3 regions of the Iodobacter ciconiae genome follow, and region 2 is predicted to be linked to each of the others. Evidence: predicted binding sites of a transcription regulator. Region 2 holds the regulator's gene; each other region holds the start of a gene.
The links. The regulator FNR, encoded in region 2, switches genes on or off when oxygen is low (the NO sensors DNR and NnrR bind a similar motif). The targets are predictions, from matches to a motif close to TTGATNNNNATCAA.
Positions count from the first base shown of each region.

Region 1: EJO50_RS09075 (bacteriohemerythrin) is a predicted target of FNR. The motif match lies at 2,127-2,140, and genes of this name have one in related genera.
Region 3: EJO50_RS13525 (acetate/propionate family kinase) is a predicted target of FNR. The motif match lies at 2,811-2,824, and genes of this name have one in related genera.

Region 1 is NZ_CP034433.1:2,065,253-2,070,058, reverse strand. Features, by position in the region: gene tpx (thiol peroxidase) at 1-31, opposite strand, end outside; gene EJO50_RS09085 (DUF3426 domain-containing protein) at 108-1,049, opposite strand; gene prmA (50S ribosomal protein L11 methyltransferase) at 1,055-1,942, opposite strand; gene EJO50_RS09075 (bacteriohemerythrin) at 2,202-2,666, shown strand; gene yajC (preprotein translocase subunit YajC) at 2,924-3,250, shown strand; gene secD (protein translocase subunit SecD) at 3,319-4,806, shown strand, end outside.
Region 2 is NZ_CP034433.1:1,604,985-1,609,790, forward strand. Features, by position in the region: gene EJO50_RS07020 (sulfite exporter TauE/SafE family protein) at 1-167, opposite strand, end outside; gene hemN (oxygen-independent coproporphyrinogen III oxidase) at 173-1,576, opposite strand; gene fnr (fumarate/nitrate reduction transcriptional regulator Fnr) at 1,709-2,458, shown strand; gene EJO50_RS07035 (hypothetical protein) at 2,466-3,161, shown strand; gene EJO50_RS07040 (DNA translocase FtsK) at 3,379-4,806, shown strand, end outside.
Region 3 is NZ_CP034433.1:3,073,225-3,078,030, forward strand. Features, by position in the region: gene EJO50_RS13500 (Fur family transcriptional regulator) at 1-356, shown strand, start outside; partial or broken gene aroG (3-deoxy-7-phosphoheptulonate synthase AroG) at 421-1,490, shown strand; gene EJO50_RS13510 (hypothetical protein) at 1,537-1,761, shown strand; gene EJO50_RS13515 (hypothetical protein) at 1,751-2,032, shown strand; gene EJO50_RS13520 (biotin/lipoyl-containing protein) at 2,035-2,514, opposite strand; gene EJO50_RS13525 (acetate/propionate family kinase) at 2,852-4,045, shown strand; gene EJO50_RS13530 (BPSS1780 family membrane protein) at 4,365-4,806, shown strand, end outside.

The DNA.
Region 1 (4,806 bases), 460 kb from region 2:
TTTCAGTATGGTTTAAATAGACTGTAGCCATGACCGGTCCCGTATATTTATTGAGTTATACAGATTGGTTTTAAATGCGATGCCCTGTTATTTATACAGGACAATGGCTAGGGATAAAACCAATATATAGAGTAGGCAGTGGAGTGCAGCTCACCTAAATCGATTTGTAGAAAAGCCCGTAAATCATCTTGCGCATCAAACTTTAGCTGTTTTTTTTCATGTCCGTTCAGGTATTCAGCAGGTTTAAATATTTTTTTAAGCACCGTTCTTTCCTGATCATCTGTGAGCGTCACCTCAAGCATAGGCAGTGCCTGCTCGTACTGGGCAAGATTACGTAATGTGGCATTGAGCTGGATGATGTTTGGAAACTCGGGCACATAACTGAGTTCCGACCATTCGGAGCGCAGCATTTCTGTATTTTCGGGTAAGGGCATGCTGCAGCCAAGTGCCTGGCAGAGCGTAATAAGCTTGGGGCGCATCCAGGGGAATTCCATCGATATCTTGGTGCGCTGCTGATAAGCGAGCTGTGCGGCAAAGCTAAAAATCAGAATAAGGCAGGCGGCGATCCACAGCCCTTGCCAGCGCGAGCGGGCAGGAGTCGGCATTTCATCGACTTCGGCGTAGATAGGGCGATAGTTCTGACTCGTGTTTGCTGCCGAAGGCGCTTTGATCCGGTTTGGGCCTGGGGGCGTTGCAACCTTGGCTGTTTTGGGTTGTGCCACAAAGCTCGCTTCAGGTTCCGTGACAGGCGTATCTGGCACAATCAGCTTAGAGCGGGCACGCTCTGCTGGCTGAGGCTGAGGCTGAGGCTGAGGCTGAGGCTGAGCCGGGCTGGCCTTTGGTGTGGCAGGGGGCCTTACCCCAGAGACGGCTGGCGCAGGCGCTACCGTTAAAGTGATGGCAGGCTCTGTTTCGCTTTCCAGGCTCTTGGTCGCATTAAAAATAAAGGCGCAACGCCCGCAGCGAACCTTGCCCCGGTGGGCTTGCAACTGTGCTGCCGTTACACGAAAAGCGGTTTGGCAGTTTGGGCAACGGGTAATATCGTTCATGCGGTTTATTTACGAATACCTGATAAGCAAACCCAGCCCTCTTCGGCTTGCGGAGCGTTCATTGCAAACCATTGGCTGTAGATAGTGATCACATCATCAGCTTGCTCGGCCAGAATACCGGACAACGTAATGCGACCGTTCATTTTTACTTTAGCAGCCAGCATAGGGGCTAAAGCTTTGAGTGGATTGGTTAGAATATTGGCAATCACGACATCATAGGTCTCGGCGGGTTCTGCGTCTGGCAGATAAAACTGCACTTCAACTGTATTTTGTTCTGCATTCTGTCTGGATGCGGTCATGGCCTGTGGATCAATATCTACACCCGCTGCCGAGGCGGCACCGAGTTTCATGGCTGCAATGGCTAAAATTCCAGAGCCGCAGCCATAATCGAGTAAGGTTTCGCCCCTTGTAAGGTGATTATCCAGCCATTTCAGGCAAAGACGTGTTGTAGGATGACTACCCGTACCAAAAGCCAGACCTGGATCGAGCTGAATGCTGATCGCCCCGGTATTCGGGCACTCGTGCCAGGTCGGGGTGATCCAAAGCCGCTCGGAAATGGGGATGGGATTAAATTGTGATTGGGTGAGGCGAACCCAGTCCTGCTCTTCAACGCGCACCACATCGTGGGGTGGAATAGCTATCTTCAAAGTATTACTTGCTGCGGTGACAATCAGGCTGGTGTCGATATCTTCATCAAAAAGGGCGAGCACCACGCTGTTTTCCCACATTTGATCGACCGGCTCTCCCGGCTCACCAAAGATCGGCTTTTCTGCATCGGTCCCTGCTGCGGCATCTTCAACACTTACGGACAATGCGCCCAGCTCAAAAAGTGCGTCGGAAAGGCGTTCTGCCTGGGATGATTCAGTGGTGATACGTAGTTCTTGCCAGGGCATTTTTTCTTACCTAATGGGATTCTCCCCCGTATTGTCGCATTCTCGCCTTCTTTTGAGAATGCTTTTGCTGCCTGTGGTGGTTATTTAGCGGAATTTTTTGCTTGAAGGGTGCTTGGCTTTGAATCTTTGAGGTGGAATTATTGACTGAATAATTATTCAGGCTTTCCCTAGTCTTGCGTGAGGTTTGATGTGGGTCAATGTTACAATGGTACTTCGTTAAGTAATGTACCGCATACAGATAAACAAGGATAAACACGAAATGCCTGTCTTTTTTGAGTGGAGTGATGAGTTATCGGTCGGTATTCAGGAAATTGATGAGCAGCATAAAGTACTCATTGATCTGCTCAATGTATTGCACGATGCGATTCGTTTGCACCATGGCAGCGAGGCGTCGGGGCATATTTTAGGCAGGCTGGCCGATTACACCCGGTCTCATTTTATGGTGGAAGAAAGCTTAATGCGTATTTTGGGCTACCCCGATTACGATGAGCACAAGCGGTGTCACGAAGATTTAATAAAACAGATGAACGATTTACAGGCTCGTTTACTTGGTGGTGAGGCGATTACTTTTGAATTAATGCATTTCTTAAGAAACTGGCTGATCAATCATATTATGGAAGGTGACAAGCGCTACACCAAGCATTTTTTATCGTGCAGCGCGCAAGCGACGAGTCATAAAAAAAGCTGGATGGAGCGTTTCTGGGCCAAGCAGATGGCGTTCTGATTGGTATTTGATTGTGTGGCAAGCTTTTGCCCTTTCACCTTTGGGATTCCCGAAAATTTGCTGTTTTTTGGCCAGACTATTTTGCCAGGCGAAAGTTCCCTTTGCTTTTTACGAAATGCAAAGCCGTTCCGGTCAAAGAGCATATGATGCCGTTTTAAAGTCGCGTTGATGCTCAAGGCAACAAAACCGGGTAGATTTTGTGCGGTTCACCGGCTAGAATGGGGCGCTTTGCATTATTGACACGGAACCGACTCGATATGTTCATTGCACCCGCATTTGCTCAAGGTGCCGCACCGGCGGCAGGAATGGACTTTATGTCTTTTCTTCCCATGATCGTGATTTTTGTTTTGTTTTATTTTATGTTGATTCGTCCACAACAAAAACGCGCTAAAGAACAGCAAGCCATGCTGGCTGCCCTGGCTAAAGGCGATGAAGTTGTGACCAGTGGTGGCATGGCTGGCCGCATTGCCAAGGTGAATGAGCAGTATGTCACTCTTGAGCTGGCTGATGGCGTAGAAATCCTGTTCCAACGTGCTGCTGTTGCTGCGCGTCTGGAAAAAGGCACTATTAAAAATAACAAGTAAAGCCCAATTAGGCGGCAATGGTTGTGTTGAACAACTGTGCCGCCTTTTGTGCATTTCTGGGTCCTGCCATGAATCGCTACCCGATTTGGAAATACCTATTAATTATTCTGAGTGTTGCTTTGGCAGCGCTCTACACCTTGCCTAATCTGTTTGGTGAAAGCCCGGCAGTACAAATTGCCAGCGTTCGCGCTACGGTGAAGGTCGATGCCGCGCTTCAGCAAAATGCCGAGGCTGTTTTGAAGGGGGCTGGTATTAAAACCGAAGATGTCTTCTTTGATGGCACATCGGTAAAGTTTCGCTTTAAAGACACGGAAGTTCAGCTTAAGGCCAAAGATCTTTTACAGGCCAGGCTGGGTGATGATTACAGCGTGGCTTTAAATCTTTTGTCAGACACGCCGTCCTGGTTGACAAAACTGGGCGCTAAGCCCATGTCACTGGGTCTGGATTTACGTGGTGGTGTGCACTTTTTGCTTGAAGTGGATATGAAAGCGGCTGTTGATAAGGCGCTGGAAAAAACAGCAGGTGATGTTCGCCGTGAGCTCAAAGAAAAGAAAATTCGCTATGGCCGTATTGTGGCTACCCGTGACAGCGTTGAAGTTCAGCTGCGTGACGAGGAAACTACTCAGGCAGCTGCCAAGGCTTTACGCCAGGTCCTGCAACAGAGCCAGATTGATGTTCGCGAGAACAAAATTGTGATTTCGTATTCTGCTGTCGCATTGCAGCAGTTGAAAAACGATGCCGTGAAGCAAAATATCACCACCTTGCATAATCGTGTGAACGAGCTGGGCGTGGCTGAACCCGTGATTCAGCAGCAAGGCGAAGGCCGTATCGTGGTGCAATTGCCGGGCGTGCAGGATACCTCCAAGGCTAAAGATATTCTGGGCCGTACTGCCACACTGGAAGTACGGATGGTGGAAGATGATCAGGCCAAAATGTCCGAAGCACTCAATGGCAATGTGCCTGCGGGCTTTGAGCTATTAAGTGAGCGCGGTAGTGATGGTCAGAACCGTCCGATCTTGCTGAAAAAAGAAGTCGAGCTGACGGGGGATAATATCAATGATGCACAGGCGGGTTTTGATGATCAGAACTCGGCAGCGGTGCATATCAACCTTGATTCTACCGGTGCTGCCATTTTTAAAACGTTAACCAAAGAAAGTATTGGTAAGCGTATGGCGATGGTGCTGGTTGAAAAGGGCAAGGGCGAAGTAGTGACTGCGCCTGTGATTCGTTCTGAAATTGGCGGCGGCCGTGTACAGATTTCTGGCTCGATGGGCGTTGCCGAAGCCAACGATACCGCTCTGCTATTACGTGCTGGCTCCTTGGCTGCACCGATGAATATCGTGGAAGAGCGTACTATTGGCCCTAGCCTGGGCAAGGACAATATCAGCAAGGGTTTTAACTCGACGCTTTATGGTTTCTTTGCGATTGCCGTCTTTATGATGATCTATTACCGTGTATTCGGTGTGGTATCGGCGATTTCACTTGCGGGTAATTTATTATTCCTGCTGGCGATGCTGTCTTTACTTGGTGTGACATTAACACTGCCGGGTATTGCA
Region 2 (4,806 bases):
CAATAGCCCAATAAGCGCCCAAAATTAAACCCAAAGTGGTAATGCCAACGGGCACCATCCGGAAGTTGCAAACTAAATGCAGCAACAATGCCACCACACATTCCGACACAATGCCCGCCGCCTAATAGACCAGCAAGAAATAATGCAAAAAGATCAAATTCAAGCATTCAATTTATATCAACTTAGAATAGCGCCCTGCAGGTGCGGCATGACGTAAATACCGGTCAAAAACCATTGCAATAGAACGAACCAGAAAACGCCCCTTCGCAGTAATCGTGATTGAATCATCCCTCAGCACAAGCAAACCATCGTCCTGATAGGGGGCAAGCAATTTCAACTCATCTGAAAAATAACTTTTAAAATCAATTAAATAAGATACTTCAACTGACCGAAAACCAAGTTCGAACTGGCACATAAGTGATTGAATTACCGAGCCACGTAAAAAATCATCGTGCCCCATTAACAAACCGCGATCAACAGGCAAGCGGTCCGCATCTAAATACTGATAATACGTATCTAAATCTTTTACATTTTGCGCAAAACAATTGGCGACTTTGCCAATTGCCGACACACCAAAAGCCATCAGGTCACAATCGGCGTGAGTAGAATAACCCTGGAAATTACGATGCAATTGCCCGCGTCTCTGAGCAATAGCCAAAGCATCATCAGGTAGGGAGAAATGATCCATGCCAATATATACATAACCTGCAGCCAGTAGCTGATTCACACTGCTTTGCAGAATATCGAGTTTACCCTCAGTTGAGGGTAATTGCCCAGCATCAATCCGTCTTTGCGGCATAAACCGTTCGGGCAAATGAGCATAACTATACAAGGCCAGCCGATCAGGCCGTAAGGTGAGCACCTTCTCTATAGTTTGATACATGCTGGCCTGGCTTTGATGTGGCAAACCATAGATAAGATCAATGCTTACCGATTTAAAACCATTTGCTCTGGCAGCATCAATCACAATACGCGTTTCTTCTTCACTTTGCACACGGTTAACCGCCTGCTGAACTTCTAAATTAAAATCCTGGATCCCTACGCTCATACGGTTAAAACCAATACTTCCTAGATGCGCTACTGTCGCTGCACTCACCTTGCGAGGGTCAATTTCAATCGAAAACTCACCGTCAGCCTTTAAATCGAAATGGGTGCGAATCCCCTCCATTAACCTGCTCAATTGCAAGTCATTCAAAAACGTAGGTGTCCCGCCGCCAAAATGCAACTGGGAAACCGTGCCACGCTTAGTTAATAATGCCGACTGTAACTTTACCTCTTTAAGGAGATAATCGAGGTATTGATCTGCTTTACTTTGATCCTTGGTGATCACTTTATTACAGGCGCAGTAATAGCAGATAGTATTGCAAAATGGCAGGTGAAAATACAGGGAAAGGGGCTTGATCCGAGTGCCCGGCTGTTGTTGCAGTACACTTTGCTCGTAAGTATGTGCATCCATTACAGCAAATCGATCCGCAGTGGGGTAGGATGTGTACCTTGGGCCTTTCCCATTGTGCTGGCTAATTAAATTTCGATCAAAATCAAGTGGCTGTAATACAGCAACATTATCCTGGAGCATCCTAGTTTCATCCTTTTTATTGTATCGGTGCAGCTTGCCCAGATTCATTTTTCATAACCTTGATCGATATCAAAGTCTACACAAGAAATTGTGCTTACTACGTGATATCGAGAACATGAATTGAAACGCCTCATGACAACGACATCTCACATCCCATTACGTGATCTTAGCCTTAAGCATCTTCGCCAAAGCTGTATCAATTGCAGCTTGCGTGAGTTATGCCTGCCGATCGGTCTTTCAGCGGAAGAAATGCGCGAGCTTGATGCCTTAATTACTCAAGCCAAACCCATCAAGCGGGGTGAGGCTCTCTACCGCGCTGGTGAGCCTTTTCGCTCCCTTTACGCGATCCGCCTGGGCTTTTTCAAAGCCAGTGTCATTTCAGAAGATGGCCGCGAACAGGTAACAGGTTTTCATATGGCAGGTGAGCTAATGGGCATGGATGCTATCAGCTCTGATCTGCACACTTGCGATGCCATTGCTCTGGAAGACAGCGAAGTTTGCGAGTTGCCCTTCTCTGATATGGAAGAATTAAGTCGCCGCATCCCGGTCTTGCAACATCATTTTTATAAACTCATGAGCCGTGAGATTGTCCGTGATCATGGCGTAATGTTGTTACTCGGCAACATGAAGGCAGAAGAGCGCATCGCCGCCTTCTTACTGAACCTGTCACAGCGTTTTGCAATTCGTGGCTATTCTGCCAGCAGTTTTCATTTACGGATGACACGGGAAGAAATCGGCAGTTATCTGGGATTAAAACTAGAAACCGTAAGCCGCTCACTTTCCAAGTTTCAAGAGAATGGCCTGATTAAAGTACAGAACCGCCTGATTGAAATTATTGACTCCGATGCGCTAAAGCAACTCATCAATAACAGCCAACAATAAGCCTCCCATGACCCTTTTAAATGGCCCAGTTCTGTTTTTAGCCCCTGCGGCCATTTTAGAGTCATTGCAATCCCGGCTTACTCCTTTACAACTACCACAACTCATGCTGCTCCCGCTCGATATGCAGGCAAAGATTCCTGCACTCGCCATAAAAGGTCTGCTTATTTCTGCCGGACATCAAAACTTAGAAGATTATTTACACTGTGCACGCTGGGCCGAAACACAAGGCTGGCATCATATTGATCTGTCCCTCACTGGAGAACCTCAGTATGCCACCCAGCTAGGCTGGATGATTGCAGCCAGTGGCACACAGGCCGCACTGAAAGTCGCCGCACCACTTATCGACGCTCTGGCACCAGCAGGACGCAATAGCTGGCTTCATGCCGGAGGTGCGGGTGCAGCAAGCTTTCTGGCGCTATTGCAACACGCTATGATGCAACCACTTATTGAGAGCTGGAAAATCATCTCCCCCGATGGCAAGCCCTCTTCTAAAGTAGATTTAAATGCATTCGCTAAATTACAGGCCACGCAATCACAGGAAATTGCCGCGCTTTGCAAAGCATATTCAGTATTAGCAAACAACAGAAGCCATCAAGCCTTCCATCATCAGCTTACCCTGTTTGATCTGGCTGAGAACCAGGAACCTGCTGCTGCGCTGGCCCAGCTATTAATACAACTTTTAAATTGCAAAAATCAACCATAAACAAATCAATATCTGTCCCATATAAACGCCAATCAAATAAGCTAAATCACAGGCATTCGCATACAAAATGCCCGCCCTATATAGAACGGGTGTGCTTTTAACTCGTACCACCACGACAAGTTACACCAAGCTCTGGCCTTTTTGCTGATTGGCGTTCTTCCCAAGGAAGCGGATAATGCCGAGTCTGCTTATTTTTGCTGTCTTGGATTTGTAAAACATGTCAATTCGATTCATATCCCGAATCAATCACTTATTGCAAACAGCCCGTTTAGCCTGGCTTTGCCCTGCGTTTATTTTGATCGCACTGTTAGGCTTTAACCGTCATATTGCCCTCGCCGCCTGGTTGTGCGCATTTTTTGCTTTAGAGCGAGCCTGGAAACAGCAAAAGCAGTCTGCAACTGAATACCTTGGTTTCACTGTTGCGCTCAGCACGTTAGCAGCAGGGCAAAGCTTATTAAGCTATTCAGCCATTTTATCAGCGCTCTTATTTGCCATTGGTTTGGGCTTGGGTGTTCCGCTTTGGCGCCAGGCCCCCTGGAGTGTCATTCTGGAAAAAACGGGCTTGGCGATAGAAACCGGTGCGAAAGCTATTATTGATAGTATCAAGGCCCAGTTTGATCCCGTGCATCTGGATGAAACTGAAGAGCCCGCAGAAGAGGATTGGGATGAATCTATTGGCTCTCCGGCGGTGTCTACTTTACCAGCAGTAAAAACACCAGAACACGATAGAGCCACGCCCACCGCCCCTGCCATGCCCATTGTGGCAAGACGCCCGGTAGTCAATCTGCTTAAATCTGCCTCTCTTAAATCTATTGAAACAACAACGCAAAACTCACAAGCTATTTGCCGGGAGGAGCTCTTCTCTCACCTTAAAAGCCAGCCTGCCACCACCGCTGCCCCCCCTTTGCCACTCATTGATTTACCGCAAATTAAACAGCACTTGCAAAGTGATCACAGGGTAAAACGCCATATCGAGCAGCCACCTCCTGCGGCGCCAGCGGCTTTACCCCTCATTGCCAGTGAAGAAATTCATCAGCGTTTACTGCATATTCATGGTAAAGCCCCCGAAGCTGCACCAGTGACTGGCCGCAGCCCCAAAACCAACAATAATATTAAATCCAGCCCGCGCCTATTTCAGCTAGAGACTAAACCCGAACCAGCTCCACGCATTGAGCCTACTTTAAATGAAGACCCACCAAGTGCTGCTACGAGACCAGCCCTTGCCAAGATACGGATCGAGCCTTCTGCTGAAACAACCTGGGAGCCCGGTGAAACCATCACCTTACAGCCCATTATTGAGTCTGAGGTGATCGAATCCACCATCTCCGAGCCCTTTCCAGAATTACCCGAGCCACGCCTTGAATTACCCAAAGCAAAAGTTGCCGCCTACCCGGTCGAGCCAATAACGGCTTCCCTTGAACAAGAACCCGTCGCAGGACTACAGCCTTCAGCCCCGCTTACCTGGTCCAAGCCTCCCGCTCCTGCACCATTACCTCCTGCAGAGCCTGTGCACTATAGCGACGACTTTATGCCAACGCTTAGCCTGCTACACCCGCCAGCCCCGGAAATTGAAACCATCAGCCAGGACGATTTGTTAGACCGTGGCATTCTAATTGAAGAAAAACTGGCCGAATTTCGGGTTAAA
Region 3 (4,806 bases), 1.5 Mb from region 2:
GCACCACGCCCGCACGGGTTAGGGTGCTAGCGGTGCTCCTGGAGGCTCAGCGTCCGTTATCGCACCTGGATGTGCTGACGACGCTGCATCCAGCCATCGATCGCGTAACGGTGTACCGTGTTTTAGACTGGCTCACCGAGCAGCATCTGGCGCACAAACTCTCCGGTGATGACCGGGTTTGGCGCTTTGCTGTTGCACCTGCTCCACATCATCATGCACACTTTCAGTGTGAAAATTGCGGGCGTTTTTTCTGTTTGGAAAACGTCAGTAGCGATTTACCTGTCAGCTTGCCGGCACACTTCATGGCCCGTATGGTTGAAATCACGGTCAAAGGCATTTGCGCCGACTGTCGTTAGGCGATAATCTCTTCCTTTTATGATCTGCTTGTCGCCACGCGAGGCCGCCGCTCTAGGGAAGAATATGCAATATCAAACAGATGATGTCCGTATCCGAGAAATTAAAGAGCTACTCCCCCTGTTGCGGTGATGGAGAAATTCCCTGTCAGCGAGATTGCTTCTGCCACTGTTTTTGAAACCCGGCAGGCAATTCAGCGTATCTTGCAAGGCAGTGATGATCGCCTTCTGGTGGTGATCGGTCCGTGTTCAATTCATGATGCCGGGGCCGCGCATGAATACGGCGCTAAGCTTAAAGTGCTGCGCGAGTTGCATAGGAATGATCTAGAGATCGTGATGCGGGTTTATTTTGAAAAACCACGTACAACGGTTGGCTGGAAAGGCTTGATTAATGATCCTTATCTGAATGGCAGCTTTAATATCAACGATGGCCTGCGTATTGCACGCAAATTACTGGTTGATTTGAATAATGATGGTATGCCGACTGCCGGCGAGTTCCTCGATATGATTACGCCGCAATATATGGCGGATCTGATGAGCTGGGGTGCCATTGGTGCGCGTACCACGGAATCCCAGGTGCACCGGGAGCTGGCTTCAGGATTATCTTGCCCGGTTGGCTTTAAAAATGGGACTGACGGTAATTTAAAAATTGCACTTGATGCGATTCGTGCATCCAGCCAGTCACACCATTTCTTGTCCGTTACTAAGATGGGGCATTCTGCGATTGTGGCGACTGGCGGTAATCCTGATTGCCATATCATTTTACGTGGTGGTAAAGAGCCAAATTACGACACTAATCATGTACGCTCTGCACTGGCAGATTTGGCTGCCACTGGTCTGCCGCAAAAAGTAATGGTTGATTTTAGCCATGCCAATAGCAGCAAGGATTATCGTCGCCAGATTGATGTTTCGGCAGATGTTTGCGCCCAGCTCGCCCGTGGCAATAACGGCATATTTGGTGTCATGGTTGAGAGTCATATTGTGGGTGGCCGTCAGGATCATGTAGAAGGCCAGCCGCTGGCCTACGGTCAATCAATTACCGATGGCTGTATTGGCTGGGATCAAACTGAAACGATGCTGGCAGATTTGGCTAAGGCCGTTGCAGATCGCCGGGCCATTGCCAAGGTGCATATTTAAGTTTTTATTGTGTGAATAAGCAAACACCCCGTTTATCGGGGTGTTTGTGCTTTCTGAATCAGAGCAAGCTTTACAGCAACTCTACTTCACCTGCGGTGAGGAATTACTGGATTTGGCTCCGCTCTTTACTAGTATTGAAAATGCCCTGATGCACCGGATCATTTTTCTGATGCAGCTTTACTTCAGCAGTTTTTTACTGGGTGCGAAAGATACAGGTCATTTACTGACAATGCGTCATTTATTGATATTGGAGTCAGGCCATGCAATTTGATGAAGTTATTCCCGATCATTTTAATATTATTTCTCGAACTCCCTTGCCTCATGTGCTGATTGAACAAGCTTTGATGCAACTGGGTGGAGGAGGTGTTGAAGGTACAACTTTTAAGCGCAACGCTTTGTTATCTGCGGGCTGGAGGCATGCCAGTGTGGTGTCTTATGGTAAGCATCCCGTGGAGGCAAGCGCCGCTTTTAATAAAGTGCGTGCTGTTTTAGCGGCGAGCCAAGATCCTGTTGCAATCATGGATCAATTAGAGAAGGCGTAATTTTAGTGGGGATGAGTTTGCTGCCATTGCAGCATGATGGAGCGGACATGGGCTTCTATATCCGCTTCTTCAATACATTCGCCCTGGCTTGCAATGCGGCTGAGGTCTGCCCCCAGCCTGGCAGCGAGCTTGGCAGCACTAAGACTGACGCTGAGTGTGCCTGCTAGCGGCTGATGAGGCCAGTCCAACTGGCAGGCACTGGTAAAAGTGGCTTCTGCACCAAATATCTGAGTGGGTTCTTCTTCAATTTCCATTTGTAATAAAAGATCGCCGCATTGCACGGTTTCCTTGGTTTCGACCATTATATGGGAGACCAATCCTGCTTCCGGAGCGCAGATTTCAATTTCACTGTTACCACAAACTAAGGTCAAAAGTAATGTATCACTCTGCACATGGTGGCCGGGCAGGATGTGCACGGCACTGACACTGGCGGTTTCTTCCAGCTCGGGAACGCAAATCAGGTGCGTGGTGAATGTACTCATGGTGAATATGCACCTATTTTTCAATGATTTTGCTTGATTTTGACCAATACTGTTGCAATTAACTACTGCTTAGAATATGCATTAGTAATTATTCCATTGCAGTGCAGCATTGCAGTTTCTAACATTGGGCCCGATTAATAAGCACAGGCCCGTGTCCATGGATATTATCGCAGCCACAACGAGTTGTGTGTAAGCAAAGTCTATCCTGTGGCAATTTAAGTCTGGCTCATATGATTTGCACCTGTTTATGATGACTTTAAAGTGCAATTATGAGTAATAATCTATTTTTGATGAGATTGATTCTTATCACCGCCAGCGTAATATTAAGGAGCAGTTTATGAGTGAGTTGGTTTTAGTTATTAATGCCGGATCGTCCAGCATCAAGTTTTCCCTGTTTGAAACCGGCGCGGCTGATCCTGTTCTGCTCTTTAAAGGCCTGGCAGACGGTATTTATGTTGATCCGAAGTTTGTAGCAAAAGATGCGGATGACAATAAGCTGGTTTCTGAATCTATGCCGGCAGATATGCCTAAGAACCACGACTCTGCATTGCGTCATATGCTGGCCTGGCTCAACAGCCGTATTGAAGGCCGTACGATTGCTGCGATTGGTCATCGTGTAGTGCACGGTGGCCTGAGCTTTTGCCAGCCGGTGCGCATTACTGAAGAAGTATTAAAGGGCCTGGACGAAACCATTGCTCTGGCTCCATTGCATGCTCCGCACAATATTATGCCAATGCGCGTACTGGCTCAGCTTTTACCAACCGTGCCGCAAGTGGCTTGTTTTGATACCGCTTTCCACCGCACTCAGCCTGAAATCGAGCAGCAATACGCTTTGCCATATGAGTTTACTGAAAAGCATGGTATTCGCCGTTATGGTTTTCACGGCCTTTCTTACGAATTTATTGCCAGTGTTCTGCCTGCGATTGATGCCAAGGCAGCAGCAGGCCGCACCGTTGTGGCCCATCTGGGTAATGGCTCGTCGATGGCGGCATTGCTAAATGGTCATTGCCAGGCAACAACAATGGGCTTTACCGCGCTGGAAGGCCTGCCTATGGGCACCCGTTGCGGCACGATCGATCCTGCTTTAATTCTGCACTTTATGAGCCATCTGAAAATGGATGCCTCACAAATTGAAGAGCTGATCTATAAGCAATCCGGTCTGTTGGGTATGTCGGGTATTTCCAGCGATATGCGTGATCTGCATGCAAGCAAAGATCCGCATGCTAAGTTTGCTGTTGATTACTTTGCTCACCGTGTTGTGCGCGAAGCGGCTTCTTTAGCGGCTGCGATGCAAGGTTTTGATGCGCTGGTGTTTACTGCAGGTATCGGCGAAAACGACGATATTGCCCGCGCCACTGTATGTAATGAATTGCGCTGGTTAGGTGTGGAAATTGATGAAGTTGCAAATGCAAAACGCTCTGGTGAAGCGCGTTGTATTTCATTGCCAGGCAGCCGTGTTCCGGTTTATATCATTCCAACAAATGAAGAGCTGATGATTGCCCGCCACGCTTTGAAGTGTGTTGCTGCGTAATTTTTAGTTTTAATCAAAGCCACATGGTGCAGATCATGTGGCTTTTTTTTGTCCGTGATAAGTGCGTAACACTATCGCATCGTTATTGCTTCTGAAATTAAACTTTTATGCAGAACCAGCACAATGCATGGCTGATTTTGTCATTAAGGTGAACTGATTTCCTGTATGGATCTACCTCGTGGAAAGAATAGATAAGCCACTCTGACGAGAAGTTTATTAGGAAGGGGACTTCAAATTCTGTAAGTTGATATGTTTACCTTTGAGTAAATTAAGGGTTCACGTATCCTTCAAGCCTTGCCGGAGTTGTAGTGGGAACATCATGGAAAACGATAGCGTAATTGATCTCTTACCTGAGCCACGTCGCCTTGCGGCGAATCGTGGCTGGTATTGGTGTGTGAATGGATTTAAGTTGTTTCGTCGTCAGCCGGGAATATGGATTGTCATCGTCCTGCAATTTTTTGTTTTAGCTTTGCTGGCAGGTGTGCTGCCTGTAGTAGGCGCTTTGGCCTATACCCTGGTATCTCCGGTATTGTCGGGCGGAGTATATTTGGCGGCTAAACGGTGCGATGCAGGTAACAGAGTTGGCCCTCTGGATTTATTTGCTGCATTTCACGGTGAAATAAAACCCCTGCTATGGGTGGGTTTAATTAATGTGCTTGCTGCGATGCTGGTCACGGTTGTGCTGGGCTTATTTGGCAGCCAGGCCAGTCTTGTTGATATTCCAGCCGGAAGCTTGCCTACGCCAGAGCAAATGAAATCGC